Regions from separate parts of the Thauera sp. WH-1 genome, predicted to be linked through region 2. Evidence: riboswitches for the same ligand, from Rfam matches in the RefSeq annotation. Region 2 holds a riboswitch; the other holds the start of a gene.
The links. Region 2 has a riboswitch for S-adenosylhomocysteine ahead of metH (methionine synthase). Riboswitches for the same ligand answer to the same signal wherever they lie in the genome.
Positions count from the first base shown of each region.

Region 1 (15,756 bases), on a different contig from region 2:
CTGGTAGACTCCGGCCTCATCTTCCCCGCTTGGCCAGGCGCAATCATGATCGGACGCATCACCGGCACCCTGCTGGAAAAGAACCCGCCGCAGATCCTCGTCGACGTGCACGGCATCGGCTACGAGATCGACGTGCCGATGAGCACCTTCTACAACCTGCCCGCGACCGGCGGCGTGGTGAGCCTGCACACCCACCACGTGGTGCGCGAGGACGGCCACTTCCTGTTCGGCTTCGCCACCGAGGAAGAGCGCGCCACCTTCCGCCAATTGCTCAAGGTGTCGGGCATCGGCGCGCGCATGGCGCTCGCCGTGCTGTCCGGGCTGTCGGTGAGCGACCTCGCGCAGGCCGTCGCGCTGCAGGAAAGCGGCCGTCTGGTGAAGATCCCCGGCATCGGCAAGAAGACCGCCGAGCGCCTGCTGCTCGAGCTGCGCGACAAGCTCGGCAAGGCCTTGCCAAGCGTCACCGGGGCCCGGCTCGCCGCCGTCCCTGGGGCGCCACCGGATGCGAAGAGCGACATCCTCAACGCCCTGCTCGCGCTCGGCTACAACGAGCGCGAGGCGCTGTCCGCGATGAAGGGGCTGGGCGAGGACGTCGGCGTCTCAGACGGCATCCGCCAGGCGCTGAAGCTGCTGTCGAAGGGCTGAACACACGCTAAGCTGCCACCATGATCGAAACCGACAAGCTGCAGGCCGGCACCGCCGAGCGCCTGATCTCCCCCCGCCCGGCCGACCGCCAGGAAGACGCCATCGAGCGCGCGCTGCGGCCCAAGCGCCTGGCCGAGTACGTTGGCCAGGCCAAGATCCGCGAGCAGCTCGAGATCTTCATCCAGGCCGCGCGCAAGCGCAGCGAGGCCCTCGACCACGTGCTGCTGTTCGGCCCGCCCGGGTTGGGCAAGACCACGCTGGCCCACATCGTCGCCGCCGAGATGGGGGTGAACCTGCGCCAGACCTCCGGCCCGGTGCTCGAACGCGCCGGCGATCTGGCCGCGCTGCTGACCAATCTCGAGCCGCACGACGTGCTCTTCATCGACGAGATCCACCGCCTGTCGCCGGTGGTGGAGGAGATCCTCTACCCCGCGCTGGAAGACTTCCAGATCGACATCATGATCGGCGAAGGGCCGGCGGCGCGCTCGGTCAAGCTCGACCTACCGCCGTTTACCCTGGTCGGCGCCACCACCCGCGCCGGCATGCTGACCAATCCGCTGCGCGACCGCTTCGGTATCGTCTCGCGGCTGGAGTTCTACACGCCGGAGGAGCTCGCCTTCATCGTCAGCCGCTCGTCCCGCCTGCTCAACGTCGAGATCGACGACGCCGGCGCGCTCGAGATCGCCCGCCGCGCGCGCGGCACGCCGCGCATCGCCAACCGCCTGCTGCGCCGGGTGCGCGACTACGCCGAGGTCAAGGCCGGCGGCCACATCACGGCGGCGGTGGCGGACGCGGCGCTGAAGATGCTGGATGTGGACACGCTCGGCCTCGACCTGATGGACCGCAAGCTGCTGTCTGCGATGCTGGAGAAGTTCGGCGGCGGCCCGGTCGGCCTGGACAACATCGCGGCAGCGATCGGCGAATCGACCGACACCATCGAGGACGTCATCGAGCCCTACCTGATCCAGCAGGGCTACCTGCAGCGCACGCCGCGCGGGCGCATGGCGACGCATTCGATCTGGCAGCACTTCGGGCTGGCGCCACCGCGCACCGGCGGCGAGCTGTTCGACGCCTGAGCGGAGCCTGCCGTGCGTTCGCTGCAGGTGGTCATGCTGACCCTGTGCCTGGTGGGCGGGCTCTACCTGATCATGCAGGCACCGGTGTTCTTCCTGCCCGAGCGCTGGGATCCGGCGATCGGGCGCCAGTTCGACGCCAACGCATCGCGCCTGCTCGGCGCCGGCCTGCTGGTGCTGGCTGTGCTTGGCGCTCACTACATGCACGAGATGTATTACAGCGGTCGCCGCAAGCTGGCGGCCGCGCGGGCGCAACGCCGTTACTTCCTGCTCGTGCTGCTGGCACTGGCGCTGATCAGCGCCGCCATGTACCAGGCCACCCCTGGCCCCAACCCGGACTACCGGGCGCCGGGCAGCACACGCACGCCCTGAGGCTCAGGCTGCGGGGGGCGTGTCGAGCAGGGCACGCGCGCGATCGGCCGTTTCAAGCAGCTCCGACAGCTCTCGCGAACTCAACAGCCGGCCGAAATGTGCCAGCGCCTCGCGACTGATGAAGAGGTGGCCATTGTCCTGGCGGCTGATCCAGCCCAGTTCGACGAGGCGGACGACCTTGCGCCGCACGGTCTCGCGCGGCAGTCCGGTCGCGGCGGCGATCGAGTAGGCATTACAGGGTTTCATCGCACAGTCCAGGTCCACCGCGGTCGGAACCGGTTCGACCGCCGTCGGGCGCGGCCGCCCGCCCTTGTCCGCGCCGTCGCCGCCACGTCCGCCACCGGTGTCGAAGGCGCCGATATTGTGCAACGCAATCTCGCCGAGCAGGATCGGCAGCAGGATGTCGCGATCGAACTCCTCGAACCAGCGCCGCAGGTTGCGAATCTCGTGGCGCGCGAGCAGCAGGGCCACCGACCTGAGAATGCGCTGGGAAGAAGGGTGCGAGATCTCGTCGTGAGATACGTCCGCCGCGGGCGGCTCGCCATTGAGCTGGAGTGAAGAGGACATGGCGTTTCTGCGGTACGCAGCGCATTCGCACAAGGCGAATGCCTGCAATACCGACATAAATTAAATATTTATTAAATGCTTCCTGGCGCGCAGCATAACCGAGGCCTTGGCGGCGCTCTGTGCGGAAATACCCAAGCTGGGGAAGATCCGGCAGCCTACTTGCGCGCGCGCGGGTGGGCGGCGTCGTAGACCCTGGCCAGGTGCTGGAAGTCGAGATGGGTGTAGATCTGGGTGCTGCGGATGCTGGCATGGCCGAGCAATTCCTGCACCGCGCGCAGGTCGCCACTGGACTGCAGCAGGTGGCTGGCGAAGCTGTGGCGCAGCATGTGCGGATGCACATGCACGCCCAGCCCCAGCACCTGCGCGCGATGGCCCAGCCGGCTGGCGATGCCGCCGGTGCTCAGGCGGCCGCCGCTGCGGGTGACGAAGAGCGCGGCCTCGCCCGCCGGCGCGAGCTGGCCACGCACGGCCAGCCATCGCCTCAGCGCCTCGATGGCCGGCCCGCCGACCGGCACGCTGCGACTGCGCTTGCGCTTGCCGGTGACGGTGACCAGGCCTTCGTCCAGGTCCACGCCGCGCGCGACATCGAGCGCCGCCAGCTCGGAAACCCGCAGGCCGGACGAGTAAAAAAGCTCGAATATGGCGATATCGCGTATTTCGAGCAGGCTTTCCGGCGCCGGGTCGAGCAAGGCCTTGGCCTGGTCGGGCGACAGCACCCGGGGCAAGGTGGCGGGCGACTTCGGTGGCCGCACGCCGAGCGCGGGATTGGCGCGCAGGCCGCGGTGACGCGCGAGCCAGCGGAAAAAGCCGCGCCACGCCGACAGGTGGCGGGCGATCGAGCGCCCGCTCAGCCCCTCGCCATGCAGGCGGGCGACAAAGCGGCGGATGTCCTGCGTGTCGAGCGTCTCCGGCGCCCGCCCGTCGGCCAGCCGCAACAGGGCATGCAGCCCCACCCGGTAGGCCTTCAGCGTCAGCTCGGCCGCGCGCCGCTGGCTGGCGAGCCAGTCGAGCCAGGCCTCGCCGTCGGCCGGCAGGGGCGCCACCGAGGGGCTGGCGAGCGCCTTCGGCGCGCTCGATTCGCGGCGGCTGCCGGCCCCGGGGCTGGATGTCCGGCTGCGCTTCATGCTCGCGGCGCCCCTTGCGCGGGTGCGTTCAGGCCGCGTGCGCGGCGAGTGCGGCCGCCACCAGCTCGCCAATGCGGTTGAGGTAGAGCGTGCCCATCTCGGGATAGAAGCGCTCGGGCTCGGCGCTGCCGAGCGCGAGCAGGCCGAAGCACACGCCCTGGCTGCGCAGCGGCATCAGGGCCAGCGAGCGGACATGCGGCGCGGCCTCGCCGAACCAGCTCGCCACCTCGATGCTCTCGGGCGCCCCGCAGTAAGGATGGCGCAGGCTGTCGATATGACGGCGCGCCGCTTCGCTGACGCCGCAGGCATCGCCCTGCGCCCCCGCCGCCCACAGCTCGAGGCCGACGTGCGGCACGGCAAAGTCGTCCTGCAGGCTGCTGACCACGGCCTGGCGCACCGAGGCCGCGCTGCCCGCCTGCAACAGGGTGACCGACAGCCGATGGACCTTGCTGCTGATGTCGTCATTCTCCTCGCCGAAACGGATCAGTTCGGCGAGCTTGAGCTCGAGCAGACGGATCTTGTCGCGCAGCGCATGAAGCTGGCGCTCGGCGAGCGAGATCGCCTGCCCGCCATGGCGGGGGTGGGGCACGGTGAGCTCGGCGAACAGCTCATGGTGTTCGTTGAGGAAATCGGGGTGGCTGCGCAGATAGTGCGCGACATCTTGGGCATTCATTCGATATTCCTTCAGGCCAGTTCCATCTCGCCTTCGAACACGGTCACGGCGGGGCCGGTCATCCGTACCGGGGTGCCCGGGCCGACCCAGTCGATCTCGAGCTCGCCGCCACGGGTCTCAACCCGCACCGGCGACACCAGCAGGCCGCGCAGGATGCCAGCGACCACGGCCGCGCAGGCGCCAGTGCCACAGGCCAGGGTTTCGCCGGCGCCACGCTCGAACACGCGCAGGCGCACCCGATGCGGGTCGAGCACCTGCATGAAACCCGCGTTGACGCGCGCCGGAAAGCGCTCGTGGCGTTCGATCAAGGCGCCCTGCTCGGCCACCGGCGCGGCATCGACGTCGGCCACCACCTGCACCGCGTGCGGGTTGCCCATCGACACCGCGGTGATGGCGACGGTCCGCTCGCCCACCGCCAGTGGCTGCACCACGGCGTCGGAGTCGGACAGGAAGGGAATGCGGGCCGGCTCGAGCTCGGGCACGCCCATGTCGACGCTGACCAGACCGTCCTCGCCCAGACGCGGCGCGATGACGCCCGAGCGCGTCTCGACGCGGATCTCGCGCTTGTCGGTGAGGCCCTTGTCATGGACGAAACGGACGAAGCAGCGCGCGCCATTGCCGCACTGCTCGACCTCGCCGCCATCGGCGTTGAAGATGCGGTAGCGGAAATCGACGTCGGCCTGGGCGGCGGGCTCGACCACCAGGAGCTGGTCGCAGCCGACGCCGAAGTGGCGGTCGGCGATCGCCCTCACCCGCGCCGGCGTCAGCTCGACCGGCGTCCGCGTGGCGTCGATGACGACGAAGTCGTTGCCAAGGCCGTGCATCTTTGTGAAGCGCAGTTTCATCAGGGGGCGTTCCGGAAGGCAAAAATGACAGATGACGGAAAAGATCCGCAAGCCGCGATTGTCCTCCACCGCGGCGCGCAGCGTCCACCGTCGGCGCGCCGATCGCCGTGGTTCAGTAGATGCGCGCTTCGCCTTCCGGTCGCGTCTTGAAGCGGCGGTGCACCCAGTAGTACTGCTCGGGCATGCTGCGCACCACGCCCTCGAGCCAGGTGTTCATGCGCACAGTGTCGGCCTCGACGTCGGCGCTCGGGTAGTCCGCCCACGGCGCGCCCAGCTCCAGCACGTAGCCCGCGCCGCCTGGCAGGATGCGGCTGACGCAGGGCATCACCGCGGCGCCGGCCAGGCGTGCCAGGCGCGGCAGGCCGGTGATGGTGGCTGCCGGCACGCCGAAGAAGGGCACGAAGATCGACTCCTTGCGGCCGTAGTCGAGGTCGGGCAGGTAGTAGAAGGGGCGGCCGGACTTCATCGCCTTCACCGTCGCGCGCACGCCCTCGTGGCGCGACAGCACGACCTGGTCGTTGAAGCGGCTGCGGCCATGCTTGAGCCAGTAGTCGAAGACCTTGTCCTTCTGCGGCGAGTACACGGTGATGAACTCGCCCTCCATCGACAGCCGGGTGCCGGCGACGTCGATGCCGAGAAAGTGCGGCGTGAGCAGGATCACCGGCCGCCCCTCGGCACGCAGAGCGTTGAGGCGTTCGAGGCCGTCGATGCGCACCAGGCGACGCAGGCGCGCCGGGCTCGCCCACCACGCCAGCCCGCGCTCGAGCATGCTGCGCCCGATGTAGGCGAAGTTGCGGCGCGCCAGCGCGCGCCGCTCGCCCTCGGACAGCTCGGGAAAGCACAACCGCAGGTTAGTCAGCGCCACCTTGCGCCGCGGCGCCACGACCCCGTACAGCAGCAGGCCGAAGCCGCTGCCGATGCGCGCCTGCAGCGTCAGCGGCAGCCAGTGCAGCAGCCAGATCAACGCGATCACGAGACGGCTCATGCCGGACCGTCCCGCTCCGCCGTCGCGGCCGCCGCGCCTGCGTCGCGCTCGCGGCGCGGACCCTTGTAGCGGTTGTAGCCCCACAGGTATTGCTGCGGGCACTGCAGGATCATGCGCTCGACCTCGCGGTTGATGATCGCGACGTCCGTTTCCAGCTCTCCGGTCAGCGCCTCGGTGGGCGCCTGCAGGCGGAACACGTAGCCCTCGCCACGCGGCAGGCGCTCGGCCCAGGTGTAGATCACGCGCACGCCCTTCACCGCCGCCAGGCGCGCGGCGAGCGTCATCGTCCATGCCGGCTTGCCGAAGAAGGGCGCCCACACGCCCTCGCCCGCGCCCGGCACCTGATCGGGCAGCATGCCCACCGCCTCGTGGCTGCGCAGGGTCTTGACCAGCTTGCGCACGCCCGACAGGTCGGCCGGCGCGGTGCGCATCTGGCCGCGGGCGCGGCCCGCCTCCATCAGCGGCTGCAGCTCGGCCTTGCGCGGCGGGCGATAGAGCACGGTGATCGGAATCCTGGCCGCGATGCACTGCGCGGTGATCTCGAAGCAGCCCAGGTGCGGCGTGATGAAGAGGATGCCGGCCCCCTCGGCGCGCGCCTGCTCGACCAGCTCCCAGCCTTCGGTGCGCACCGCGGCCGCCACCACCTCGTGCGCCGGGCGCAGCCAGATGAAGGGCAGCTCGAGCGCCTGGCGGCCGGCCTCGACGACCGCCGCCCGCAGCACCGCCTCGTCCTCGCGCCCGAGCGCATTGGCGAGGTTGTCGCGCAGGCGGCGGGCGTAGGACGGCGACGCCTTGTAGGTCAGCCAGCCCATCCAGCCGCCGAGGCGGTGAAGCCAGGGCAGCGGCAGGCGCGAAAGCAGGCGAAACACAAGCGAAAGCAGCACGTCGAGTCAGCCACCGGTTCTCAGCACAGGGCCGAATGCTTACACAGCCAGCGATCCCGGTCTATAATCCGGGCCTTGCCGCCGAGTTAACTCGACAACTTGCAGGGCGGCGCGGCCAGCAGCAACGGGCGCAAAATACTGCTAAAGCGTCGGCTGCTCGACGAAATCCCCGGAGCCGGCCGCAGACGCAAGTCGTTGGCTGATCGGGGATTTTCTGTTTCTGGAGCAAGGCAACATGGCTGAATTTCTGTTTACGTCCGAGTCGGTATCCGAAGGCCATCCGGACAAGGTCGCCGACCAGGTCTCCGACGGCGTGCTCGACGCCATCCTGGCCGAGGACCCCAAGGCGCGCGTCGCCTGCGAGACGCTGGTGTCCACCGGCCTCGTCGTGATCTCGGGCGAGATCACCACCACCGCCCACCCCAACTACCGCGAGATCGCGCAGGACGTCATCCGCCGCATCGGCTACGACAACTCCGACATCGGCTTCGACTACAAGAGCTGCGCGGTGCTGGCGGCGATCAACCGCCAGTCGCCCGACATCGCCCAGGGCGTGGACAACGCCAACGACGACCCGCTCGACCAGGGCGCCGGCGACCAGGGCCTGATGTTCGGCTACGCCACCAACGAGACCGACAGCCTGATGCCGCTGCCGATCCACTACGCGCACCGCGTCATGCAGCGCCAGGCCGAAGTGCGCAAGGACGGCCGCCTGCCCTGGCTGCGCCCGGACGCCAAGAGCCAGCTCACGGTGAAGTACGTGGACGGCAAGCCGGTGGCGATCGACACCGTGGTGGTGTCCACCCAGCACGACCCGGACGTGACCCACGCGCAGATCCGCGAGGCCGTCATCGAGCTGATCATCAAGCCGGTGCTGCCGCCCGAACTGATGCAGGGCGACGTGCGCTACCTGGTCAACCCCACCGGCCGCTTCGTGGTCGGCGGCCCGCACGGCGACTGCGGCCTCACCGGGCGCAAGATCATCGTCGACACCTACGGCGGCGCGGCTCACCACGGTGGCGGCGCGTTCTCGGGCAAGGACCCGTCCAAGGTCGACCGCTCGGCCGCCTATGCCGGGCGCTACGTGGCGAAGAACATCGTCGCCGCCGGCCTAGCCGACAAGTGCGAGGTGCAGGTGGCCTACGCGATCGGCGTGGCGCGCCCGGTGTCGCTGATGGTCAACACCTTCGGCACCGGCAAGGTGACCGACGACCAGATCGTGGCGCTGATCGGCAAGCACTTCGACCTGCGCCCGAAGGCCATCATCCAGACGCTCGACCTGCTGCGCCCGATCTACTCCCGGACCGCCGCCTACGGCCACTTCGGCCGTGACGAGCCCGACTTCAGCTGGGAGCAGACCGACAAGGCCGCCGCGCTGCGCGCCGACGCCGGGCTGTAAGCGGGGAATCCCATGCTCCAGCAAGTCCTGATGTTCGTCGCCGGTCTCACCGTACTCGTCATCGGTGCCGACGTGATGGTGCGCGGCGCCTCGCGCCTGGCGGTGTCCTTCGGCGTGTCGCCGCTGGTGGTCGGCCTCACCGTGGTCGCCTTCGGCACCAGCGCGCCGGAGATGGCGGTGTCGGTGGGCTCGGCGCTGTCGGGCAGCCCGGACCTGGCGATCGGCAACGTGGTCGGCAGCAACATCGCCAACATCCTGCTGATCCTGGGCATCTCCGCCCTGATCACGCCGCTGCTGGTCGATGAGCAGATCATCCGCCAGGAGATCCCGATCATGATCGGGGCCTCGGTCTTGCTGGTGGTGGTGGCGCTCGACGGCCGCATCGGGCTGCTCGAGTCGATCGTGATGTTCGGCCTGGTGATCGCCTATACCGTCTTCCTGGTCGTGCAGTCGCGGCGCGCCTCGAAGGCGGTGCAGGACGAGTTCGAGACCGAGATCCCGACCTCGAACTGGGACCGCCACTGGAGCGTGCAGATCGCGCTGGTGGTGGTGGGCCTGGCGATGCTCGTGGTGGGCGCGGACTGGCTGGTGGAGGCGGCGGTGGCCTTTGCGCGTGCCTTCGGCGTCAGCGACCTGGTGATCGGCCTCACCGTAGTGGCGGTAGGCACCTCGATGCCCGAGATTGCCACCTCGATCGTCGCCGCCGTGCGCGGCCAGCGCGACATCGCGGTGGGCAACGTGGTCGGCAGCAACGTGTTCAACATCCTCGCCGTGCTCGGCGTCACCGGCATCGTCTCGGGCGCCGGCCTGCCGGTGTCGGAGGCGGCGCGCAACTTCGACCTGTGGGTGATGCTGGCGGTGGCCTTCGCCTGCCTGCCGATCATGATCACCGGGCGCGAGATCGCGCGCTGGGAAGGCGGCGTGTTCCTGGGCTATTACGCGGCGTACACGGCCTGGCTGGTGCTGCAGGCGCAGAAGCACGACAGCCTGCCCGCCTTCTCGGGGATCATGCTCGGCTACGTGTTGCCGCTGACGGTGATCACGCTGATCGTCAGCATCGTGCGCAACAACGGCCGCGCGAGCGGTTGACGCGGTTATAATCGCGACTTTCCGAGGAGCGCTGCGAGGCGCCCGCCGGCTTTGCCGGCCGCGGCCCCCAGGCTCGGACCCCGCCGCCCGGCGGGTTGCAGTACAACGGCGCTCACCCTGCTAATCGTCTTCAACCCTGCCGGGTTCGGGATGCCGGGTGAGCCCTCGCAGCCAGTGTCGCTGCCCGCCCGCATCGCTGCCCGGCCATAGCATGGAGCTTCACATGAACGCTGTGGCTGACACCAACTTCACCGATTTCGTCGTCGCCGACCTGTCGCTCGCCGACTGGGGCCGCAAGGAAATCCGCATCGCCGAAACCGAGATGCCGGGCCTGATGGCGATCCGCGAGGAATACGCCGCCCGCCAGCCCCTGAAGGGCGCGCGCATCACCGGTTCGCTGCACATGACCATCCAGACCGCGGTGCTGATCGAGACGCTGACCGCGCTCGGCGCCGAAGTGCGCTGGGCCTCGTGCAACATCTTCTCGACCCAGGACCACGCCGCCGCGGCAATCGCCGCCGACGGCATCCCGGTGTTCGCGGTCAAGGGCGAGTCGCTCGCCGACTACTGGGACTACACCCACCGCGTCTTCGAATGGCCGGCGGCGGCAAGTGGTGAAAAGATCTACAGCAACATGATCCTCGACGACGGCGGCGACGCCACGCTGCTGCTGCACCTGGGCGCGCGCGCCGAGCAGGACCTCTCGGTGCTGGCCAAGCCGGGCTCGGAAGAGGAGACCGTGCTGTTCGCCGCGATCAAGGCCAAGCTGGCGCAGGACCCCGCGTGGTACTCGACCCGCCTCGCGCAGATCAAGGGCGTGACCGAGGAGACCACCACCGGCGTGCATCGCCTGTACCAGATGCACGCGCGCGGCGAGCTGAAGTTTCCGGCGATCAACGTCAATGATTCGGTCACCAAGTCCAAGTTCGACAACCTGTACGGCTGCCGCGAGTCGCTGGTCGACGGCATCAAGCGCGCCACCGACGTCATGATCGCCGGCAAGATCGCGGTGGTGGCCGGCTACGGCGACGTCGGCAAGGGCTCGGCCCAGGCCCTGCGCGCGCTGTCGGCCCAGGTCTGGGTGACCGAGGTCGACCCCATCTGCGCCCTGCAGGCGGCAATGGAAGGCTATCGCGTGGTGACCATGGACGATGCGGCCGACAAGGCCGACATCTTCGTCACCGCCACCGGCAACTACCACGTGATCACCCACGATCACATGGCGAAGATGAAGGACCAGGCCATCGTGTGCAACATCGGCCACTTCGACAACGAGATCGACGTCGCCAGCATCGAAGGCTACCAGTGGGAGGAGATCAAGCCGCAGGTCGATCACGTGATCTTCCCGCCGATGGATGGCAAACCCTCCAAGCGCATCATCCTGCTCGCCAAGGGCCGCCTGGTGAACCTCGGCTGCGCCACCGGCCACCCGAGCTACGTGATGTCGAGCTCCTTCGCCAACCAGACGATCGCGCAGATCGAGCTCTTCCAGCACATCGACAAGTACCCGGTGGGCGTCTACACGCTGCCCAAGCACCTCGACGAGAAGGTCGCCCGCCTGCAGCTGAAGAAGCTCAACGCGCAACTGTCGGTGCTGACCGAGGCCCAGGCCGCCTATATCGGCGTGCCGGTCGAAGGCCCGTACAAGGCGGACGCGTACCGCTACTGAGCCTGCCCAGGAGGTCGTCCCGATGAGCATGAACGCCTTCCATGCCCGCCAGGGACGGCCACGCCACGCCGCCGACAGTCGCAAGGCGGTCGACCGCCACGGCCTGCTGCGGGTCGACCAGTTGCTGGTGGCGCAAGGGCTCGCGCCCTCGCGCACCGCGGCGCGCGCGCTGATCGACGCCGGTCGCGTCAGTCACGAGGGGCAGCCGGTCAGCAAGCCGGCGCTGGAGTTGCCGCCCGACGCCAGGCTGGTGGTCACGCCCGACGACCGCGACCGCTTCGTGTCGCGGGGCGCGCTCAAGCTCGAAGGTGCGCTCGCCCGCAGCCGGCTCGACGTGCATGGCGCAGTCTGCCTCGACATCGGCCAGTCCACCGGCGGCTTTACCGACTGCCTGCTGCAGGCCGGTGCGGCCAAGGTGGTCGGCGTCGAGGTCGGTCACGACCAGTTGCACCCGCGCCTGCGCAAGGATCGCCGCTGCGTCACGCTCGAAGGCCTCAATGCCCGCCAGCTCACGCCGGCCGCGCTCGGCGCGCACTACCCGGCGCAGGGCTTCGATCTGCTCGTGTGCGACGCCAGCTTCATCTCGCTCGCGCTGCTGCTGCCGCAGTGGCACGCGCTGCTGTCGCCCTCCGGCCATGTGCTGGCGCTGGTCAAGCCGCAGTTCGAGGTCGGCCCGCAGGGCCTCGCCAAGGGCGGCATCGTGCGCGACACGACGCTGTATGCCGAGGTCGAAGCGCGGCTGCGCGCGGCGGCGCACGCGGCCGGATTCATCATCCTCGACTGGTTCGACTCGCCCATCACCGGCGGCGACGGCAACCGCGAGTTCTTCTTCCACGCCATCCGCACGCCGGATGTCGACAACACCTGATACCGCCATGCGCACCGAACTTTCGATCGAGTTTTTCCCCCCACAGAGCGCCGAAGGCGCCGACAAGCTGCGCGCCACGCGCGATCAGCTCGCCGTGCTCGAGCCGGGCTTCTTCTCCGTGACCTACGGCGCCGGCGGCTCCACCCGCGAGCGTACCTTCGCCACCGTCAAGGAGATCGCCGCCGCCGGCTACGAGGCCGCCCCCCACCTGTCCTGCGTCGGCGCCAGTCGCGACAGCATCCGCGGCATCCTGCAGGAATACGTGGCCGCCGGCATCCGCCGCATCGTCGCCCTGCGCGGCGACCTGCCCTCGGGCGCCGGCGCGGCGGGCGAGTTCCGCTACGCCAGCGAACTGGTCGAATTCATCCGCGCCGAGACCGGCGACCGCTTCCACATCGAGGTCGCCGCCTACCCCGAATGGCACCCGCAGGCGAAGAGCCCGAAGGACGACCTCGCCGCCTTCAAGCGCAAGGTCGAGGCCGGCGCCAACTCGGCGATCACGCAGTATTTCTACAACCTCGACGCCTACCTGCACTTCGTCGACGAGGTGCGCAAGCTGGGCCTGGACACCCCGATCGTGCCCGGCATCATGCCGATCGGCAGCTTCAGCAAGCTGGCGCGCTTCTCGGATGCCTGCGGCGCCGAGATCCCGCGCTGGATGCGCAAGACCTTCGAGAGCTACGGCGACGACAGCGACGCCATCCGCGCCTTCGGCCTCGACGTGGTCACCCGCCTGTGCGAGCAGCTGCTCGCCGCCGGCGCACCGGGCCTGCATTTCTATTCGATGAACCAGGCCGCGCCGACGCTGGAGATCTGCCGCCGGCTGGGGCTCACGGCCTGAGGCTGGCGGCGCCGGATGCGCGGTCGTCCTACCGCACCGGACCGTGGATCAGGTGGTAAACCCGTGCAGCCGGATTTATGCCAGCATTGTCGCCGCTTCCAACCAGCCACGGGCATCGGGCGCAGGACATGAAGAAACTCGATCAGATCCCCTTGGATGGCGAGCTTCCCAGCCCGAAGGGCGTTGCGCTCGCCATCCTGGAGCTGTGCCGCAAGGACGACGCCGATATCAACGAAATCGCGCGTATCGCCCAGACCGATCCGGCGCTCGCAGGCAGACTGCTCCGCCAGGCCAATTCCGCGGCACGGGGCGGGCGCCCGGTAGCCTCGGTAACGGATGCCATCGCCCGCCTCGGTCTCGGCACCGTGCGCAATCTCGCGCTCGGCTTCTCGCTCGTCGACCAGTACCATGCGGGCCCCTGCCCCGGTTTCGATTACGACGGCTTCTGGTCGCACTCGCTTCTGATGGGCGTGGCCATGCAGGCCTTCTCCGGCCTGGCGGGCGCCGGGGCGGCGGACGAGCTGTTCGCCTGCGGCCTGCTCGCGCGCGTTGGCTGCCTGGCGCTGGCAACGGCCCACCCAACGGAGTACAGCCCGCTGCTTGCACACCCCGACGCGGCAACGCGCCTGCGGGAGCTCGAGCAGGAGTACCTGCACACCGACCACCTCGAGCTCTCCGCCGCCCTGCTCACCGAATGGGGCCTCCCCAGCGCCCTGGTAGAGCCGGTCTACTATCACGAGGATCCCGAGTCCTCGGGCTTCTCCGCGGGATCCAGGCCGCACCGGCTTGTCAATCTGTTCTACCTGGCAAAGTGCGTGGCCGACCTGGGAACCGCGCAAGAGCACGAGCGCGCCGGCCAGATTCCCGGGCTGCTGCTGCTGGGCAGCAAGCTCGGACTCGACGCCGAAGAACTGGGTCGCACCATCGACGACCTGGTCAAGAGCTGGCTTGCATGGGGCGAGTTGCTCAAGGTGCCCGCCACTGCGCTGCCCTCATTCGCCCACCTGAGCGAGGCGAACACGGCACGGCATGCCAGTGATTACGCGATGCGCGTGCTGCTGGTGGAGGACGACCCCACCACACGCAGGGCGCTGCAGCTGGCACTCGAGAAGACCCTCGGCCACCAGGTGACCTGCGCCTCGAATGGCCACGAGGCGCTCGCGCTCGCCCTCGAGACCATGCCTCAGGTGGTGCTCACGGACTGGCACATGCCGGGCCTGAACGGACTGGAGCTGTGCCGGGCGCTGCGCGCGTCCGAGTGGGGGCGGACGATGTACATCGTGATGCTGACCGCGGCCAAGGAGGACGAGGAAGTCCTGGAGGCCTTCAACGGGGGCGTCGATGACTACCTCACCAAGCCGATCGACATGCTCATGCTGCGGGCCCGGCTGTTTGCCGCGCGTCATTACACCGAAGTGCTCGAGGGCTGGGAACGCGATCGTGCCAAGCTCAAGCAGTTCGCCGCCGAGCTTGCGATCAGCAACCGGCGCCTGACCCACGCTGCAATGACCGACCTGCTGACCAATCTGCCGAACCGGCGCTCGGGCATGAACAGCCTGGCCAGGGCCTGGAGCGCCGCGGACAGGTCAAGCGAGCCCTTGTCCGTGCTGATGCTGGACATCGACCATTTCAAGAGCATCAACGACACCCACGGCCATGCCGTCGGCGACACCACCCTGCGCAAGGTGGCGCAGGTCATTCAGCGCTCGGCGCGCAAGAACGACAGTATCTGCCGGATGGGCGGCGAAGAGTTCCTCATGGTGTGCCAGAACGCCGACATCAAGTCGGCCTTGCTGGCCGCCGAGCGCCTTCGTCGCGTCGTCGAGGCGCTCCGCATCGACAGCGAGAAAGGGTCGATCGGCATCACGGTCAGCATCGGTGTCGCCACCCGCGAGGCGCAGATGGAAGACGCCGACAGCCTCGTCAACGCCGCCGACCGCGCACTCTATACGGCCAAGCGCGCGGGGCGTAACCGCAGCTGCATCTCGATCCAGGGCAAGCAGCGCTGCGGTCCGTGGTAAGCGCAGGCCGCTGCAACCCGACCTCCGGCACTGTAGCCGACACCCGGCACCCAGCACCCGACACCCTAGCGCTTGCCCCCCAGCAGCGACCCGAGCAGGCCACGCACGATCTGGCGCCCGATCGAGCTGCCGATGGTGCGCGTGACCGTCTTCGCCGCAATCTGCACCAGGCCGTCGCGCTGGCCGCCGCGCGGACCGGTCGAGCCGAACAGGATGTCACTGACGCCGCCGCCCGCCCCCGGCTGCTGGCGCGCCGCGGCCTGCTGCTCGGCCGCCGCCACCGAGGCCGCGGCCTGGGCGCGCAGCATCTCGTAGGCCGACTCGCGGTCCACCACCTGCTCGTAGTGGCCGTAGATGACCGAGCCGGCGATCGCCGCACGGCGCTCGGCTTCGCTCAGCGGCCCCAGGCGCGAATCCGGCGCGATCACGAAGCAACGCTCGGTGACCTCGGGCCGGCCCTTGTCGTCGAGGAAGGAGATCAGCGCCTCGCCCACGCCGAGCTCGGTGATCGCCTGCGCGGCGTTGAAGGCGGGGTTGGGCCGCATGGTGTCGGCGGCGGTCTTCACCGCCTTCTGGTCGCGCGGGGTGAAGGCGCGCAGCGCGTGCTGCACCCGGTTGCCGAGCTGGCCGAGCACGGTCTCGGGCACGTCCAGCGGGTTCTGCGTGACGAAGTACACGCCCACGCCCTTCGAGCGGATCAG
Region 1 covers NZ_JBLQGP010000002.1:273,642-289,397, reverse strand. The annotation lists gene ruvA (Holliday junction branch migration protein RuvA) at 46-645, shown strand; gene ruvB (Holliday junction branch migration DNA helicase RuvB) at 666-1,721, shown strand; gene ACMV5O_RS03605 (hypothetical protein) at 1,734-2,090, shown strand; gene ACMV5O_RS03600 (hypothetical protein) at 2,094-2,657, opposite strand; gene ACMV5O_RS03595 (tyrosine recombinase XerC) at 2,813-3,781, opposite strand; gene ACMV5O_RS03590 (DUF484 family protein) at 3,810-4,454, opposite strand; gene dapF (diaminopimelate epimerase) at 4,466-5,299, opposite strand; gene ACMV5O_RS03580 (lysophospholipid acyltransferase family protein) at 5,412-6,284, opposite strand; gene ACMV5O_RS03575 (lysophospholipid acyltransferase family protein) at 6,281-7,168, opposite strand; gene metK (methionine adenosyltransferase) at 7,404-8,567, shown strand; gene ACMV5O_RS03565 (calcium/sodium antiporter) at 8,580-9,656, shown strand; S-adenosyl-L-homocysteine riboswitch at 9,674-9,777, shown strand; gene ahcY (adenosylhomocysteinase) at 9,880-11,325, shown strand; gene ACMV5O_RS03555 (TlyA family RNA methyltransferase) at 11,348-12,193, shown strand; gene metF (methylenetetrahydrofolate reductase [NAD(P)H]) at 12,201-13,034, shown strand; gene ACMV5O_RS03545 (diguanylate cyclase) at 13,163-15,055, shown strand; gene ACMV5O_RS03540 (helicase HerA-like C-terminal domain-containing protein) at 15,121-15,756, opposite strand, start outside.
Region 1: it holds a riboswitch for S-adenosylhomocysteine, as region 2 does, so the genes downstream of both, ahcY (adenosylhomocysteinase) here and metH (methionine synthase) in region 2, are expected to answer to the same signal.

Region 2 (15,756 bases):
CGACCTGCCCAAGGAGGGTGGGCGCTTCGATCTCGCCATCGCCGTCGGCATCCTGGTTGCGTCCGGGCAGGTGGCGGGGCAGGGCCTGGAAGCGGCGGAGTTCTGCGGCGAGCTGTCGCTGACCGGTGATCTGCGCGCGGTGCGTGGCGTGCTCGCGGTGGCGCTTGCCGCCGCGCGTGGCGGCCGGGCACTGGTGCTGCCTGCCGACAACGCCGCCGAGGCGGCGCTCGCCTCGGGCGCACGGGTGTTGCCGGCCGCCAGCCTGCTCGCCGTGTGCGCCCACCTCAATGGCCATGTGGCACTGCCGGTGCAGCCGGCCGCCGCCCTGCAGCCCGCTGCGCGGGCGGGCGTGCCCGACCTGGCTGACGTGCGCGGCCAGCTGCAGGCGCGTCGCGCGCTCGAGGTGGCGGCGGCCGGTGCGCACTCGATCATGATGTTCGGCCCGCCCGGCACCGGAAAATCCATGCTCGCGCAGCGCCTGCCGGGCCTGCTGCCGACAATGAGCGAGGACGAGGCGGTCGAGAGCGCGGCGCTGTTCTCGCTCGAAGGCCGCTTCGATCCGGCGCACTGGCGCCAGCGGCCATTTCGTGCGCCCCACCATTCGGCCTCGGCCGCGGCGCTGGTGGGCGGCGGGGCGACGCCGCGGCCGGGCGAGATCTCGCTGGCGAACCACGGCGTGCTGTTCCTCGACGAACTGCCCGAGTTCGACCGCCGCGTGCTCGAGGCCTTGCGCGAGCCGCTCGAGACCGGCGCGGTCACCGTGTCGCGGGTGCGTCGGCGCGCGGAATTCCCAGCCCGCTTCCAGCTCGTGGCGGCGATGAACCCCTGCCCTTGCGGTTACGCCGGCCATCCGACGCGGCGCTGCGTGTGCTCGCCGGAGCAGGTGGCGCGCTATCGCGGGCGGGTGTCGGGGCCGCTGCTCGACCGCATCGATCTGGTCGTCGAAGTACCCGCGCTGGCCCATGAGGAGTTGGTCGCGGCGGCGCCCGGCGAGGGCTCGGAGGCCGTGCGCCAGCGCGTGGAGGCGGCGCGTGCGATCCAGCTCGAGCGCCAGGGGGTGGTCAATGCGCGGCTCGAGGCGGGCCAGGTCGACCGCCACTGCACACCGGATACGGCGGGCGCGGCCCTGCTCAAGCAGGCAATGGCGCGGCTCAACCTGTCGGCGCGCGCCTATCACCGCATCCTGCGGGTGGCGCGCACGCTGGCCGACCTGGCCGGCGCCGCCCGGCCCGGCGCGGCGCAGGTCGCCGAGGCGATCCAATACCGCCGCAGCGTGGACGTGCGTTGAGGGCGGCGCGGCGCGCGCCTTGGGGTAAGCTCGGGGTCGGTCGCGCGCGGCGTTGGCGCTGCATCCGGCTCATGAGCTGGATTCCGGGCCAGGTCTCAACGCCAGCAAGCGCAACAATAACGACAACACCCACCCGCCGCTTCAATGCCCTCCAATTCCTCCTGGCTGCCCTGGCTGCTGGCGGCACTGTCCGCCATCGGCCCGTTCGCGATCGACACCTACCTGCCTGCCTTCCCGCACATTCGTGCGGCGCTCGGGGCGAGCCAGATCGAGGTGCAGCAGACGCTCACCGCCTACATGGGCGCGCTGGCGCTGATGGTGCTGTGGCAGGGCGTGCTCGCCGACCGCTTCGGCCGCCGCCGCATGCTGATCGTGATGACCAGCCTGTTCGCGCTCGCCTCGCTGATCTGTGCGCTGGCGCCGAGCATCGAATGGCTGTGGTTCGGGCGGGCGCTGCAGGGCTTGTGCGGAGGCGCCGGCGTCGTGGTCGGGCGCGCCGTGGTGCGCGACCTGCACGACGGTCCGCAGGCGCAGCGCCTGATGTCGCGCGTGATGCTGATCTTTGCGCTGGCGCCGGCGGTCGCGCCCCTGTTCGGCGCGGCCTTGCTGGCGCTGGCAGGGTGGCGCGCGATCTTCGCCTTTCTCGCGCTGTTCGGCACCCTGCTGGCGTGGATGACCTGGCGCTTCCTGCCCGAGACATTGGCCGCGGAAGATCGCCAGTCGATGCACCCGGCCCACCTGTGGCGCGGCTACCGGGCCATCTTCGGGCGCCTGGCCTTCATGCTGCTCGCGCTGGCGATCGCGTTCAGCTTCAACGGTTTCTTCGTGTACGTGTTGTCGGCGCCGGTGTTCATCCTCGAGCATCTCGGCCTGTCGCAGGCCGGCTTCGTGTGGCTGTTCGGACCGGCGGTGAGCGGCATGATGCTCGGCTCGCTGCTGTCCGAGCGCTTGGCCGGGCGCTGGCGGCCGCGGCGCACCGTCGGCGCGGGCTTCGCGGTGATGCTCGTCGGCGTGGCGCTGAACCTGGCGGTGGCGGCCGGGCTGCCGGCAGGGGTGCCGCAGTCGATCCTGCCGATCGCGGTGTTCAGTTGCGGCATGGCGCTGGCGACGCCGAGCATGAGCCTGCTGGCGCTCGAGCTCTTCCCCGCACGCCGCGGCATGGCTTCGAGCTGTCAGAGCTTCGTGCAGATCGGGCTGAATACGCTCAGCGCCGGTGTGGCGGCGCCCTTGCTGTGGGCCAGCCCGCTCAGCCTGGCAGGCGGCATGGCGGTGTTCCTCGGCTGCGGGCTGCTCGGCTGGGTGCTGTGGCTGGCGCTGGCGGCAGGGCGCCAGTGAGCGTCGATCGCGGCTGACCCGCGCTGCCGGGCGCGGCTGCCCTCAGCACTGCTCCCACGGCAGGCCGTCGTGGCGCCAGCCGTTTACGGTGTTGCGGTGGTGATTGTGGTCGAGCTCGCCCTCGAAGCCGTCGCTGATGTTGTAGACGGCGGTGAAGCCGGCCTGCTCCAGGGCCTCGCCGGCGATGGCCGAGCGATTGCCCGAGCGGCAGATGAGCAGGATCGGCCGATGGCCGCCGTTGCCGGCCAGCTTCTTGATCTCGCCGACGAAGCTCGGATTGATGTCCCAGTCCGGGCCATCGTTCCAGGACACGTGAATCGCGCCCACCGGATGGCCGACGAAGAGGAATTCGATCTCGCTGCGCACGTCGATCAGCAGCGCATCCGGGTCCGACTGCAGCAGCGCGTGCGCTTCCTTGGGGGTGATGTGCTTCATTCTTGTTGGGCTCCAGCTCCTCAGGCGCAGCATTATATTCTGAATAACGGATATGGCCGCGGGGCGCGCATGTTGTGGTTGCCCCTGACTTTGCGCCCCGCGGGCCTTGAGCTAGAGTCCAGCGATGCAGTCAGGGGTGTGACATCGCGGCCGTTGCGACTCGTCAGGGGATCGTGCGACGAACGGCCGTGCCGCAGCCGGCGCGGGTTACGCAAGGGACACGCTTTATGCTGGAAGTGCAAGGCCTGGTCAAAGCCTTCGGCGGCTTTCGCGCCGTCGATGGCTGCACGATGCGGGTGAACAAGGGCGAGATCCTTGGCCTCATCGGCCCCAATGGCGCGGGCAAGACGACGCTGTTCAACCTGATCGCGGGGGCGCTGCAGCCCACCGCGGGCACGATCCGCTTTCTCGGCGAGGACGTCACGCCGCTGTCGACCGATGCGCTGTTCCACAAGGGCCTGGTGCGCACCTTCCAGATTCCGCACGAGTTCCAACGCCTGAGCGCGCTCGAGAACCTGATGATGGTGCCGCCGCAGCAGCCAGGCGAGAACCTGTTCGCCAACTGGCTGGCCTGGGGCAAAGTGTGCGAGGTCGAGGCGGCGGTGCGGCGCAAGGCCGAGGAGACGCTGGCCTTTCTCGAGCTCAGCCATGTCGCGCACGAGCGCGCCGGCAACCTGTCGGGCGGGCAGAAGAAGCTGCTCGAGCTGGGCCGCACGATGATGACCGACGCCAGGCTGGTGCTGCTCGATGAGCCGGCGGCCGGCGTCAATCGCACCCTGTTGCGCAAGCTCGAGGAGAAGATCCTGATCCTCAATCGGGACTGGGGCTACACCTTCATCCTCATCGAGCACGACATGGAGATGATCGAGAAACTGTGTCAGCCGGTGGTGTGCATGGCCGAGGGCAGGGTCCTGATCGAGGGCGACTTCCACACCGTGCGCGCCGATGCGCGGGTGCTCGAGGCCTATCTTGGCGAGACGCCGTCGGCGGTCGAGCGCAACGCGGCCGAGCATGACCCCAGGGTCGAGCAACTGCGCGAGCAGGAACTGCCCAGGGACAACCTGTGATGGCGCTGCTCGAGCTGCAGGAGGTGCGCGGCGGCTATGGCGATGCGGACATCCTGCAGGGAGTGTCGATGACGGTGGCCGACAAGGAGATCGTTGTCATCGTCGGCCCCAATGGCGCCGGCAAATCCACCGCGATGAAGGCGGTGTTCGGCCTGCTCAACGTGCGCGGCGGGTGCATCGTGTTCGACGGTGAGGACATCACCGGCTGGGCGCCCAACCGTATCGTGCAGCGCGGCGTGTGCTACGTGCCCCAGGTGGACAACGTGTTTCGCGAGATGACGGTGCACGAGAACTTCGAGATGGGGGCCTTCCTGCGCAGCGGCGACCTGTCCGCGGCCTACGACCGCGTGTATGGCCTGTTCCCCGATCTCAAGGCCAAGCGCAGGAACCTCGCCGGCGACCTCTCGGGCGGCCAGCGCCAGATGGTGGCAATGGGGCGCGCGCTGATGCTCTCGCCGAAGCTGCTGCTGCTCGACGAACCGACCGCCGGCCTGTCGCCCAAGTACATGGAGCAGATCTTCCAGATCACCCGCGACGTGCGCGACGCCGGCGTGTCCATCCTGCTCGTCGAGCAGCACGCCAAGCAGGCGCTGGCCTTCTGCGACCGCGGCTACGTGCTGGCGACCGGCGCCAACCGCCACGAGGGCACGGGCCAGGCCCTGCTCGCCGATCGCGAAGTGGCCGAGATGTTCCTCGGCGGCTGACGGGACGACGACATGACCCTGCTCGACTTCCTCAACTTCTACCTGGTGCCGGGCATCGTGCTCGGTGCCATCTATGCGGTCGGCGCGATCGGCATCACGCTGGTGTTCGGCATCCTGCGCTTCGCCCACTTCGCCCATGGCGACATGGCCACGCTCGGCGCCTTCATCGCGCTCGCCCTGGTCGCCGGCGGCATGGACCCATGGACGGCCCTGCCGCTGGCGATGGCGGTGACCGCGGTGGTGGCCATCGGCGTGGACAAGGCCTTTTACGACTACCTCAAGGCGCGGCCCAAGATCGTCACCGTGATGGCCTCGCTTGGCGTGGCGCTGATGCTGCGCTCGGTGGTGCAGGTGACGTGGGGCGTGGACCCCAAGACCTACGCCAGCGGCATCGTGCGGCCGGACTCGTATTTCGGCGTCCTGCTGCGCCCGCGCGAGCTCTACACCCTGGCCTCGGTGGTGCTGATCGTGATCGGCCTTGCGCTCTTCCTGCGCCACTCCAAGTGGGGCAAGGCGATGCGGGCGATGTCGGACAACCCCGATCTGGCCCGTCTGTCGGGGGTGGACAACCGCAAGGTGACGATGCTGACCTGGGCCATCGTCGGCGCGCTGTGCGCGGCCTCGGGCTTCATGCTCGGCATCAACACCGAGCTGCATTCGATGATGGGCTGGCAACTGCTGCTGCCGATGTTCGCCGCCGCCATCGTCGGCGGCGTGGGCCGTGTCGAGGGCGCGGTGCTCGGCGGCCTGGTGGTGGGCATCGCCGAGGAGATGTCGATCTTCATCCTGCCGGCGCAGTACAAGGCGGCGACTGCCTTTGCGCTGCTGCTGCTCATCCTGCTCGTCCGCCCGCGTGGCCTGCTCAACGGCAAGGTGCTCTGATGGATCTGCTCGGTCTCGCCAACTACGCGGTCTTCATGGCCATCCTGATCGGCATCTATGCCCTGCTCGCGCTCGGACTCAACATCCAGTGGGGCTTCACCGGCCTGTTCAATGCCGGCATCGCGGGCTTTTTCGCGATCGGTGCCTACACCTCGGCCATCCTCACCAGCCTGCCGGCGGCGCAGCGGCTGGGCGGCTTCGAGCTGCCGATGGTGCTGGGCTGGGTGGCGGCAATGGTCGTGGCAGCGGCGATCGCGTGGCCGATCGGCAAGATCTGCCTGCGCTTTCGCTCCGACTACCTGGCGATTGCCACCATCGGCATCGCCGAGATCATCCGCCTGGTGATCCGCACCGAGGGCTGGCTCACCGGCGGCGTGCGCGGCATCACCGGCGTGCCGCGTCCCTTTGGCGAACTGCCCTACATGCAGTCTCAGCTCGCTTATCTGGCGATCGTGGGGGTGCTGGTACTGCTCGCCTACCTGCTCGTCGAGCGCCAGGTGAATGCGCCCTGGGGCCGCATGATGCGGGCCATTCGCGACAACGAGAACGCCGCCGCGGCGATGGGCAAGCGCGTCGCCGATCGCCGCCTGCAGGCTTTCGTCTTCGGCTCGGCGCTGATGGGCCTGGCCGGTGCGCTGTTCGTGCATTTCAACCGCTCGATCACGCCCGAGGCGATCGACCCGATGATCGCCACCTTCCTGATCTGGATCATGCTGATCCTGGGCGGCTCGGGGAACAACCGCGGCGCCATCCTGGGCGCGGCGGTGATCTGGATCATCTGGTCGGTGTCCGAGCTGCTCACCGACCGCCTGCCGACCGAGGTCGCGATCCAGGCCAAGTACGCCCGGGTCTTCATCATCGGCCTGACCCTGCAACTGGTGCTGCGCTTCCGCCCCGAGGGCATCCTGCCCGAGCACCACGCCGGCGCCGCGCCGCCCCCTCGGTGAGGGCCTGGGCGGCTTCGATGCATTCAACCGCGGGGGTCCGCAGGGCCTCCGATTCAGCCAACACGTGCCACGGCACATTCTGGAGGTGACCCTAATGAACAAGAAGACCCTTGCAACCCTCGTCGGCTCGCTCCTCGGCGCGGCCGTGCTTGCCACCCCGGCCCATGCGCAGAACGTCAAGATCGGCCTGCTCGGCGGTATCTCCGGCGCGATCGCGGCGATGGCGCCGTCCATGCTGGATGCCTCGCGCCTGGCCGTTGCCCAGGTCAATGAGCAGGGCGGCATCCTCAACGGCGGCAAGCTCGAGGTGGTCGTCGGCGACAGCGCCTGCAACCCGCAGAACGCCACCGACGCTGCCACCAAGGCGGTGAACATCGACCGCGTGATCGCCACCGTGGGCCCGCATTGCTCGGGGGCCGTGCTGGCGGCGGCCAACTCGGTCACGGTGCCCGCCGGCGTGCTGATGGTCACGCCCTCGGGCACCTCGCCCGAGATCACCCGGCTCAACGACAAGGACCTGGTCTACCGCACCGTGCCCTCCGACGACTACCAGGGCCGCGCACTCGCCCGCACCCTCAAGGCGCGTGGCATCGACAAGGTGGCGGTGGCCTACCTCAACAACGACTATGGCAAGGGCCTGGCCGAGTCCTTCAAGGCCGAGTTCGAAGGCAACGGCGGCACCATCGCCGGCTACTCCGGCCACGAGGACGGCAAGGCGTCCTACCGCTCCGACCTCGCCCAGCTCGCGCGCGGCGGCGCCGACACCCTGGTGATCTTCGACTACGGCGACGGCACCGGCCTCACCATCCTGCGCCAGGCGCTGGAGAACAACTTCTTCAAGACCTTCATCGGCGCCGACGGCATGAAGTCCGAGGCCGTGATCCGCTCGCTCGGCGAGCAGAACCTCGGCAGCTTCTTTGCCTCGGCGCCGGTGGGCGAGGCCTCGGCCTCGCTCGACGCCTTCCGTGCCGCCTTCTCGGCCGCGGGTGGCAACCCCGACGCGATCTTCACCACCACCTCGTACGACGCTGCCTTCCTGGCCGCGCTGGCGATCGAGAAGGCGGGCGGCGACAAGGCCAAACTCGCCGAGTCGCTGCGCGCCGTAGCCTCGGCGCCGGGCGAGCCGATCATGGCCGGCGAGTGGGCGAAGGCCAAGCAGCTGATCGCCGAAGGCAAGGACATCGACTACAAGGGCGCCGCCGGCGACCATGAATTCGATGCGGCGGGCGACGTGCCGGGCAACTACGCCTTCTTCAAGGTCAGCGGCAGCACCTACGAGGCGATCGCCGACATGCAGTGAGCGTACTCGGCGGCGACGCCGTGCAGCGCCAAGGAGGGCCGGCCGGGGTAACCCGCCCGGCCCTCGCCGGTTTCTTGAGGCGCACACAGTCCGGCATTTGCAAAGCCTCACGCTTGCTGGATTGCAAAGGCCGCCTGCATGGCGGATGCTTGAGGCGAAATCGATCGCCGGCCTCGGGTCCGGCCCCCCGTCTGGAGCACTGACTGATGAGACGCCTGCTTGCCTGGGTTTGCAGCTTGCTATCGGCCATTGGCATCACTGCCTGCGACTACATCAACGTCCGCGAGCTGCAGCCCGGCGTGTCGACGGCGGTCGAGGTGCGCGAGCGCTTCGGGCCGCCGCACATGGAGTGGCGCAACGAGGATGGTTCGACGACCTGGGAGTACAGCCGCCAGCCCGAGGGCATCGAGTGCTTCATGATCACGATCGGTGCGGACAACATCCTGCGCAGCATCGATCAGGTGTTGAACGAAGCGAGCTTTGCGCGCGTCGAACGCGGCATGAACGGCGATCAGGTGCGGCGCCTGCTTGGCAAGCCGGCTTCCAGCCAGTTCTTCCAGCTCAAGCAGGAGACGGTGTGGGAGTGGAAGTTCGACCACGGCAATAGCACCGGCGGCGACCCGATGTTCTTCACCGTGTCCTTCAACACCGAGGGCCGGGTCACGGGCACGGGGCGGTACACCCGCTATCGCCGCTGAAGGAGAGCGATGATGATCACGACCGAGAGACCCGTGTGCCCGGCGATGCCGGGACGGTCGTCGCTATGGGTCTCGCCCTTGCGCACCCTGCTGTGGCTGCTGCTTGTCCTCGTGTCCCTGCAACTTGCCGGCTGTGCGGTGTTTGCACCGCCGCGGCCCTACACCACCGAGGCCGAGGCACTCGCCGAGCGTGGCGAGCCGACCCGGCGCTGGACCAACGACGACGGCACGACCGTGCTCGAGTACGCCACCCAGCCCTACGGCCACACCTGCCTGATGGTGGAGGTCGATCAGGGCGGCATCGTGCTGCGCCAGTGGGATGCGCTGGCCGCCGAGAATCTGGCGCGGGTCGAGCCGGGCATGGACGAGGCGCAGGTGGCGCGCCTGCTGGGCACGCACCGCTCGGTGCAGACCTTCCACCTGTCGGGCGAGGTGGTGTGGGACTGGAATATTCGCAACGACGGCCCGGGTATTGCGACGCTGTTCAATGTGCACTTCATCGACGGCAAGGTGGTGCGCACCAGCCAGACCTATGTGTTCCCGCGCGACGGCGGCATGTTCGGCTTCTGGGGTAGCTACTACCGCGGCCCCTGGGTGTGGGGTGGGCGCTGGGGCTACCCGCGCGGCTTTTACGGCTACCCCTATGCGCATCCCTTCGCCTATCCGTGGATCTGGTGAAGGTTTAGTGTGGCGCTTGCCTGCGGCAACGGGCTTGGCAGGCGGCCAGTACAGCCGATAGAATTCGCGTCTTGCCGAGGAGCGCTGCGACCCACCGATCCTGTGCGGGCCAGGCTCGGCAACCGATCAACGGCGCTCACAAACCTTCAGCCGGTTTGTGGCGCCGTTCGTTTTTTCTGCATGGCGTTGCCCGGCGACCGTTGAATGACCGAGGACCGACCCATGCAAGCCGACCGCAGCACCGAACTCCGCCAGCTTCTCGCCGAGCGCATCCTGATCCTGGATGGCGCGATGGGCACCATGATCCAGCAGGAAAAGCTGGGCGAGGCGGACTACCGCGGCGATCGCTTCCTCGAGCACCCGAAGGACCTCAAGGGCAACAACGACCTGCTGGTGCTCACGCGCCCGGACGTGATCGCAGGCATCCACCGCGCCTATCTCGAGGCCGGCGCGGACATCATCGAGACCAACACCTTCAACGCCACCCGCGTGTCGCAGGCCGAATACGGGCTGGAGGCGCTGGCTTACGAACTCAACGTCGAGGGTGCGCGCCTGGTGCGCCAGCTGTGCGACGAATACACCGCAGAGAACCCCGCCAAGCCGCGCTACTGCGCCGGCGTGCTCGGGCCGACCTCGCGCACGCTGTCGATCTCGCCGGACGTAAACGACCCCGGCTTCCGCAACATCAGCTTCGATGCGCTCGCCGACGACTACTACGACTCGGCCAGGGGCCTGCTCGAAGGCGGCGCCGACCTGCTGCTGATCGAGACCGTGTTCGACACGCTCAACGCCAAGGCCGCCGTATTTGCGATCGAGAAGCTGTTCGACGACCTGGGCAAGCGCTGGCCGGTGATGATCTCCGGCACCATCACCGACGCCTCCGGCCGCACGCTGTCGGGCCAGACCGCCGAGGCCTTCTGGAACTCGCTCAGCCATGCGCAGCCGATCAGCTTCGGCCTCAACTGCGCGCTCGGTGCCGACCAGTTGCGCCAGTACGTCGAGGAGCTGTCCACCGCCTGCGACACCCATGTCTCCGCCCACCCCAACGCCGGCCTGCCCAACCCGCTGTCGCCCACCGGCTACGACGAGACGCCCGAGCACCTTGCCGGCGAGATCCGCGAATGGGCGCAAAGCGGCCTGGTGAACATCGTCGGCGGCTGCTGCGGCACCACGCCGGCGCACATCGCGGCGATCGCCGAAGCCGTTGCCGGCCTTGCGCCGCGCGCCGTGCCCGTCATCGACAAGAAGCTGCGCTTGTCGGGCCTCGAGCCCTTCAACGTCGGCAGCGACGCCCTGTTCGTCAACGTCGGCGAGCGCACCAACGTCACCGGCTCCAAGGCCTTCGCGCGCATGATCCTTGAAGGCCGCTTCGACGACGCGCTCGCGGTCGCGCGCCAGCAGGTCGAGAACGGCGCCCAGGTCATCGACATCAACATGGACGAGGCGATGCTCGATTCGGTCGCCGCCATGGAGCGCTTCTGCAAGCTCATTGCCACCGAGCCCGACATCTCGCGCGTGCCGATCATGCTCGACTCGTCGAAGTGGTCGGTGATCGAGACCGGCCTCAAGTGCATCCAGGGCAAGGGCGTGGTCAATTCGATCTCGATGAAGGAGGGTGAGGCCGAGTTCCTGCGCCAGGCGCGGCTCGCGCGCCGCTACGGCGCGGCGGTGATCGTGATGGCCTTCGACGAGCAGGGCCAGGCCGATACCTTCCGCCGCAAGACCGAGATCTGCGAGCGTGCCTACACGCTGCTCACCAAGCCGGTCGCCGAGGGCGGTGCCGGCTTCCCAGCCGAGGACATCATCTTCGACCCCAACATCTTCGCCATCGCCACCGGTATCGAGGAGCACGACAACTACGCGGTCGACTTCATCAACGCCGTGGCCTGGATCAAGGAGAACCTGCCGTACGCGAAGACCTCGGGCGGGGTGTCGAACGTGAGCTTCAGCTTCCGCGGCAACGACCCGGTGCGCGAGGCGATCCACACCGTGTTCCTGTACCACGCGATCAAGGCCGGCCTGTCGATGGGCATCGTCAACGCCGGCCAGCTCGGCGTGTATGACGAACTCGAACCGGTGCTGCGCGACAAGGTCGAGGACGTGGTGATGAACCGCAAGCCCGGGGCGGGCGAGGCGCTGGTCGAGCTGGCGCAGACGGTGAAGGGCCAGGCCAAGGAGTCCACGCAGGATCTGGCCTGGCGCGCCTGGTCGGTGGAAGAGCGCCTCTCCCACGCGCTGGTGAAGGGCATCACCGAGTTCGTCGTTGCCGACACCGAGGAGGTGCGCGCCAAGCTCGAGGCCGAAGGCAAGCCGCCGCTGGCGGTGATCGAAGGCCCCCTGATGGCGGGCATGAGCGTGGTCGGCGACCTCTTCGGCGCGGGCAAGATGTTCCTGCCCCAGGTGGTGAAGTCGGCGCGCGTGATGAAGCAGGCGGTCGCCCACCTGATCCCCTACATCGAGGCCGAGAAGCTGCGCACCGGTGCGACCAGCAAGGGCCGCATCATCATGGCCACGGTCAAGGGCGACGTGCACGACATCGGCAAGAACATCGTCGGCGTGGTGCTCGGCTGCAACGGCTACGAGGTGATCGACCTCGGCGTGATGGTGCCGGCGACGAAGATCCTGGAAGCGGCGAAGGAGCATGGCGCGCAGGCGATCGGCCTGTCGGGCCTGATCACGCCCTCGCTGGAGGAAATGAGCCACGTCGCCGCCGAGATGAAGCGCCAGGGCTTTTCCGTGCCGCTCCTGATCGGCGGCGCCACCACCAGCCGCAACCACACCGCGATCAAGATCGCGCCGCACTACGACCAGCCGGTGGTGTATGTGCCGGATGCCTCGCGCGCGGTGGGCGTGGTCACCGCGCTGCTGTCCGAAGGCCAGAGCGAGGCCTTCAAGGCCGAGGTCGCCGCCGACTACGAGAAGATCCGCGCCCTGCACGCCAACAAGAAGGGCGTGCAGCTGGTGAGCATCGAGGCCGCGCGTGCGAATGCTTTCCGCTGGGAAATAGGGGACAGACCCCAATTTCCTGAGGGGAAATCGGGGTCTGTCCCCTATTTTCCGCCGCGCCCGAACATGCTCGGCGTGCAGGCGATCGACGTCGAGCTCGGCGAGCTGGTCGACTACATCGACTGGGGCCCCTTCTTCCAGACCTGGGACCTGGCCGGCCGCTTCCCCGCCATCCTGGACGACGCGGTGGTAGGCGAGACCGCGCGCAACGTGTTCGCCGACGGCAAGGCCATGCTCGAGAAGATCGTGGCCGAGGCCTGGTTGCAGGCGAAGGCGGTGTTCGGCCTGTTCCCCGCCAACGCCGTCGGCGACGACATCGAGCTCTACACCGGCGAGGACCGCAAGCATCTGGCCATGGTCTGGCACGGCCTGCGCCAGCAGCACGAGCGCCCGGCCGGCAAGCCGCACTGGTGCCTGGCCGACTTCGTCGCGCCCAAGGACTCGGGTGTGGCGGACTGGGTCGGCGCCTTCGCCGTGACCGCCGGCCTGGGCATTGAGGCCAAGCTCGCCGAGTTCGAGGCCGCGCACGACGACTACCACGCCATCATGCTGAAGAGCCTGGCCGACCGCCTCGCCGAGGCCTGCGCCGAGTGGCTGCACGAGCGCGTGCGCCGTGAGTGCTGGGGCTATGCCGCCGACGAGACGCTGGACAACGACGCGCTGATCCGCGAGGAGTACCGCGGCATCCGCCCGGCGCCGGGCTATCCGGCCTGCCCCGACCACACGGTGAAGGGCCCGCTGTTCGAGCTCCTCGGCGCGCGCGCGCGCATCGGCATGGACCTCACCGAGAGCTACGCGATGATGCCGGCCGCGGCGGTGAGCGGCTTCTACTTCGCCCACCCCGAGAGCCATTACTTCGCGATCCCGAAGATCGGCCGCGATCAACTCGCTGACTGGGCACGCCGCACCGGCATGGAAGAGGACGAGGCGGCGCGCTGGCTGGCGCCGCTGCTCTGATCGCCGGCCTGCAGGTCCGCTGCGTAGGGCGGGCCGTGTACCCCCCTGCGCGGCCTGCGGGCGGCGGGGGCGCGCGGCGCGTGCGCGACGAAATGACGCCGGGGCCCCACTTCCGGGCGTGTATCATCGGCAGTCGCTCATTCAATCAGGGGCTGACATGGCAACCGTCGAACTCACCGGCGACAACTTCAACGATACGGTCTCGCAGAACCCGATCGTCTTCCTCGATTTCTGGGCCGCCTGGTGCGGCCCCTGCCGCAACTTCGCGCCGACCTACGAGGCGGCCTCCGAGGCCAACCCGGACATCGTGTTCGGCAAGATCGACACCGAGGCCCAACAGGAGCTCGCCGCCGCCTTCCAGATCCGCTCCATCCCCACCATCGCGGTGATCCGCGAGGGCGTGATGGTGTTCCGCGAGTCCGGCGCGCTGCCGGCGAACGCGCTGAATCAGGTGATCGCCGGGGTGCGTGGGCTGGACATGGACCAGGTGCGCGCCGAGATCAGCGCGCAGCAGGCCGCACAGCAGCAAAGCTGAGCGATTCGCTGCTGCCGGCGGCCTGGTCGCGGATGGCCTGCATGGCCGGATGCGACAGCCGTCGCTCGGTGGTGATCGCGAAGATCTGGCTGCGGACCTCGGCGATCTCGCCCAGCGCCGCCACGTCGTACTGCCGGCAGACATGGTCGGCGATCGAGCTTGGCGCGACGAATGCGCCTGCACCGCTCTGGCCGAAGGCCTTCATCAGGGCGCTGTCATCGAATTCGGCGACCACCGAGGGGCGCAGGCGCCGCTGCTCGAACCATTGCAGCAGCGCACTGCGGTGGGCCACGTCCTCGCCCGGCAGCAGGAAGGGCGCGCCGTCGAGGCTGACGGGAAAGCCGTCCGCCAGTCGTGCCGCCAGCGCCGGGGCCGCGAACACCGTCAGCGTGCTCTCGCCGAGCAGCGTACTGTAGCCGCGCACGCTGACATCGGACGGCAGCGGCCGGTCGGCGATCACGAGGTCGAGCCGATGCACCGCGAGCTCGGCGAGCAGCTCCGCGAGTGGCGCTTCGCGGCACACCAGGCGGCCCGGGCGCTCCACATGCAGGGCGGGCTCGATCAGGCGATGGACGACCGACTTGGGCATCGAGTCGGGGAAGCCGATGCGAAAGGGCAGGCTGCGCCGCAGCGTGTCGTCGCGCACGATGTCCGCGATCTGGTCGCCGAGCGCAAAGATCTGCTCCGCATGGCCGAGGATGCGCTCGCCTGCCTCGGTCAGCGCCAGCCGGCGGCCGACCCGGCGAAAGAGGCTGACGCCGAGTGCCGCCTCGAAGGTGGCGAGCTGGGCGCTGATCGAATGGGGCGCCAGGTTCAACACCCGGCCCGCCTCGGCAATCGTGCCCACCCGCGCCACCGTCCAGAAGTAGCGCAAGTGCTTGTAGTTGAGCTCAGTCATCATCGCGCTGGCCTCGTTCCGTCGAAAAAATCGATTCAATAACAAAGTTTAATCGACTTTTTATGAGAACGGTTCTCCTTTAGTCTGCATCCGTCTGCAGCGCTGTCGGGGTCTCCCAACCCGGCTGACCCGGGCCTTGCAGCCATCCCGACACAAGAAGGAGACAGCACCATGCGCCACTACGACACCGACAGCACCCCCGCCGCCGCCCGCATCCTTGCCCTCACCGTGCTGGCCGACGGTGGCCTCGACCACACCGAGCTCGACACCCTGATGCACACCGACCTCGCCCGTCGCCTGGGCCTCGGCAGCGTGGAGTTCGAGCGCATCCTGCGCGAGTACTGCGACGACCTGCTGCTCGGTGCCCACTACATGGACGGCATGCGCCTGAAGCTTGCCGACGAGGTGCTGGACCAGATCCTCGAGGACATTGCCGAGCCCGCGCTGCAGCAGGCCCTGCTGCGCGCCATGCAGGACATCGTCAGCGCCGACGGCGTGGAGACGCCGGCCGAGGTCGAGGTGCTGGCGCGTGCGCTGGAAAAGTGGCGCATGCGCGGCGCCCCTTCGAGTCTGAACTGAGGTGACGGGGGCCGGGGGCGTCGCAGGGCGCGGCGGCCCGGCCCCCGGCGGTACTACCTGGGGCCGGGAGGCCAACATGGATACGGCGAAAAGTACACGGTCTGCGGACCACGACAGTCACCTTGGCGAGCGCGTCGACGATCCCCTGATCGACCGCCTGCATTGGGTCATCCGTCAGGCGATCCGCGTGCTTGCCGTGCTGATGGTGGCGGTGATCCTGTGGACGGTCGCCGACGTCGTGCTGGTGCTGTACGAGAAGCTGTCGACCCCACCCTTCCTGCTGCTCGACCTCAACGACATCTTCGTCGTGTTCGCCGCCTTTCTGGCCGTGCTGATCGCGATCGAGATCTTCGTCAACATCACGCTCTACCTGCGTGACGACGTCATCCACGTCAAGCTCGTGATCGCGACCGCGCTGATGGCGATCGCACGCAAGGTCATCGTGCT
Region 2 covers NZ_JBLQGP010000018.1:28,588-44,343, forward strand. The annotation lists gene ACMV5O_RS16250 (YifB family Mg chelatase-like AAA ATPase) at 1-1,288, shown strand, start outside; gene ACMV5O_RS16255 (multidrug effflux MFS transporter) at 1,433-2,623, shown strand; gene ACMV5O_RS16260 (rhodanese-like domain-containing protein) at 2,666-3,058, opposite strand; gene ACMV5O_RS16265 (ABC transporter ATP-binding protein) at 3,286-4,125, shown strand; gene ACMV5O_RS16270 (ABC transporter ATP-binding protein) at 4,125-4,829, shown strand; gene ACMV5O_RS16275 (branched-chain amino acid ABC transporter permease) at 4,842-5,711, shown strand; gene ACMV5O_RS16280 (branched-chain amino acid ABC transporter permease) at 5,711-6,658, shown strand; gene ACMV5O_RS16285 (ABC transporter substrate-binding protein) at 6,753-7,958, shown strand; gene bamE (outer membrane protein assembly factor BamE domain-containing protein) at 8,165-8,656, shown strand; gene ACMV5O_RS16295 (hypothetical protein) at 8,702-9,334, shown strand; S-adenosyl-L-homocysteine riboswitch at 9,405-9,479, shown strand; gene metH (methionine synthase) at 9,557-13,297, shown strand; gene trxA (thioredoxin) at 13,455-13,832, shown strand; gene ACMV5O_RS16310 (LysR family transcriptional regulator) at 13,798-14,730, opposite strand; gene ACMV5O_RS16315 (TerB family tellurite resistance protein) at 14,902-15,309, shown strand; gene ACMV5O_RS16320 (phosphate-starvation-inducible PsiE family protein) at 15,386-15,756, shown strand, end outside.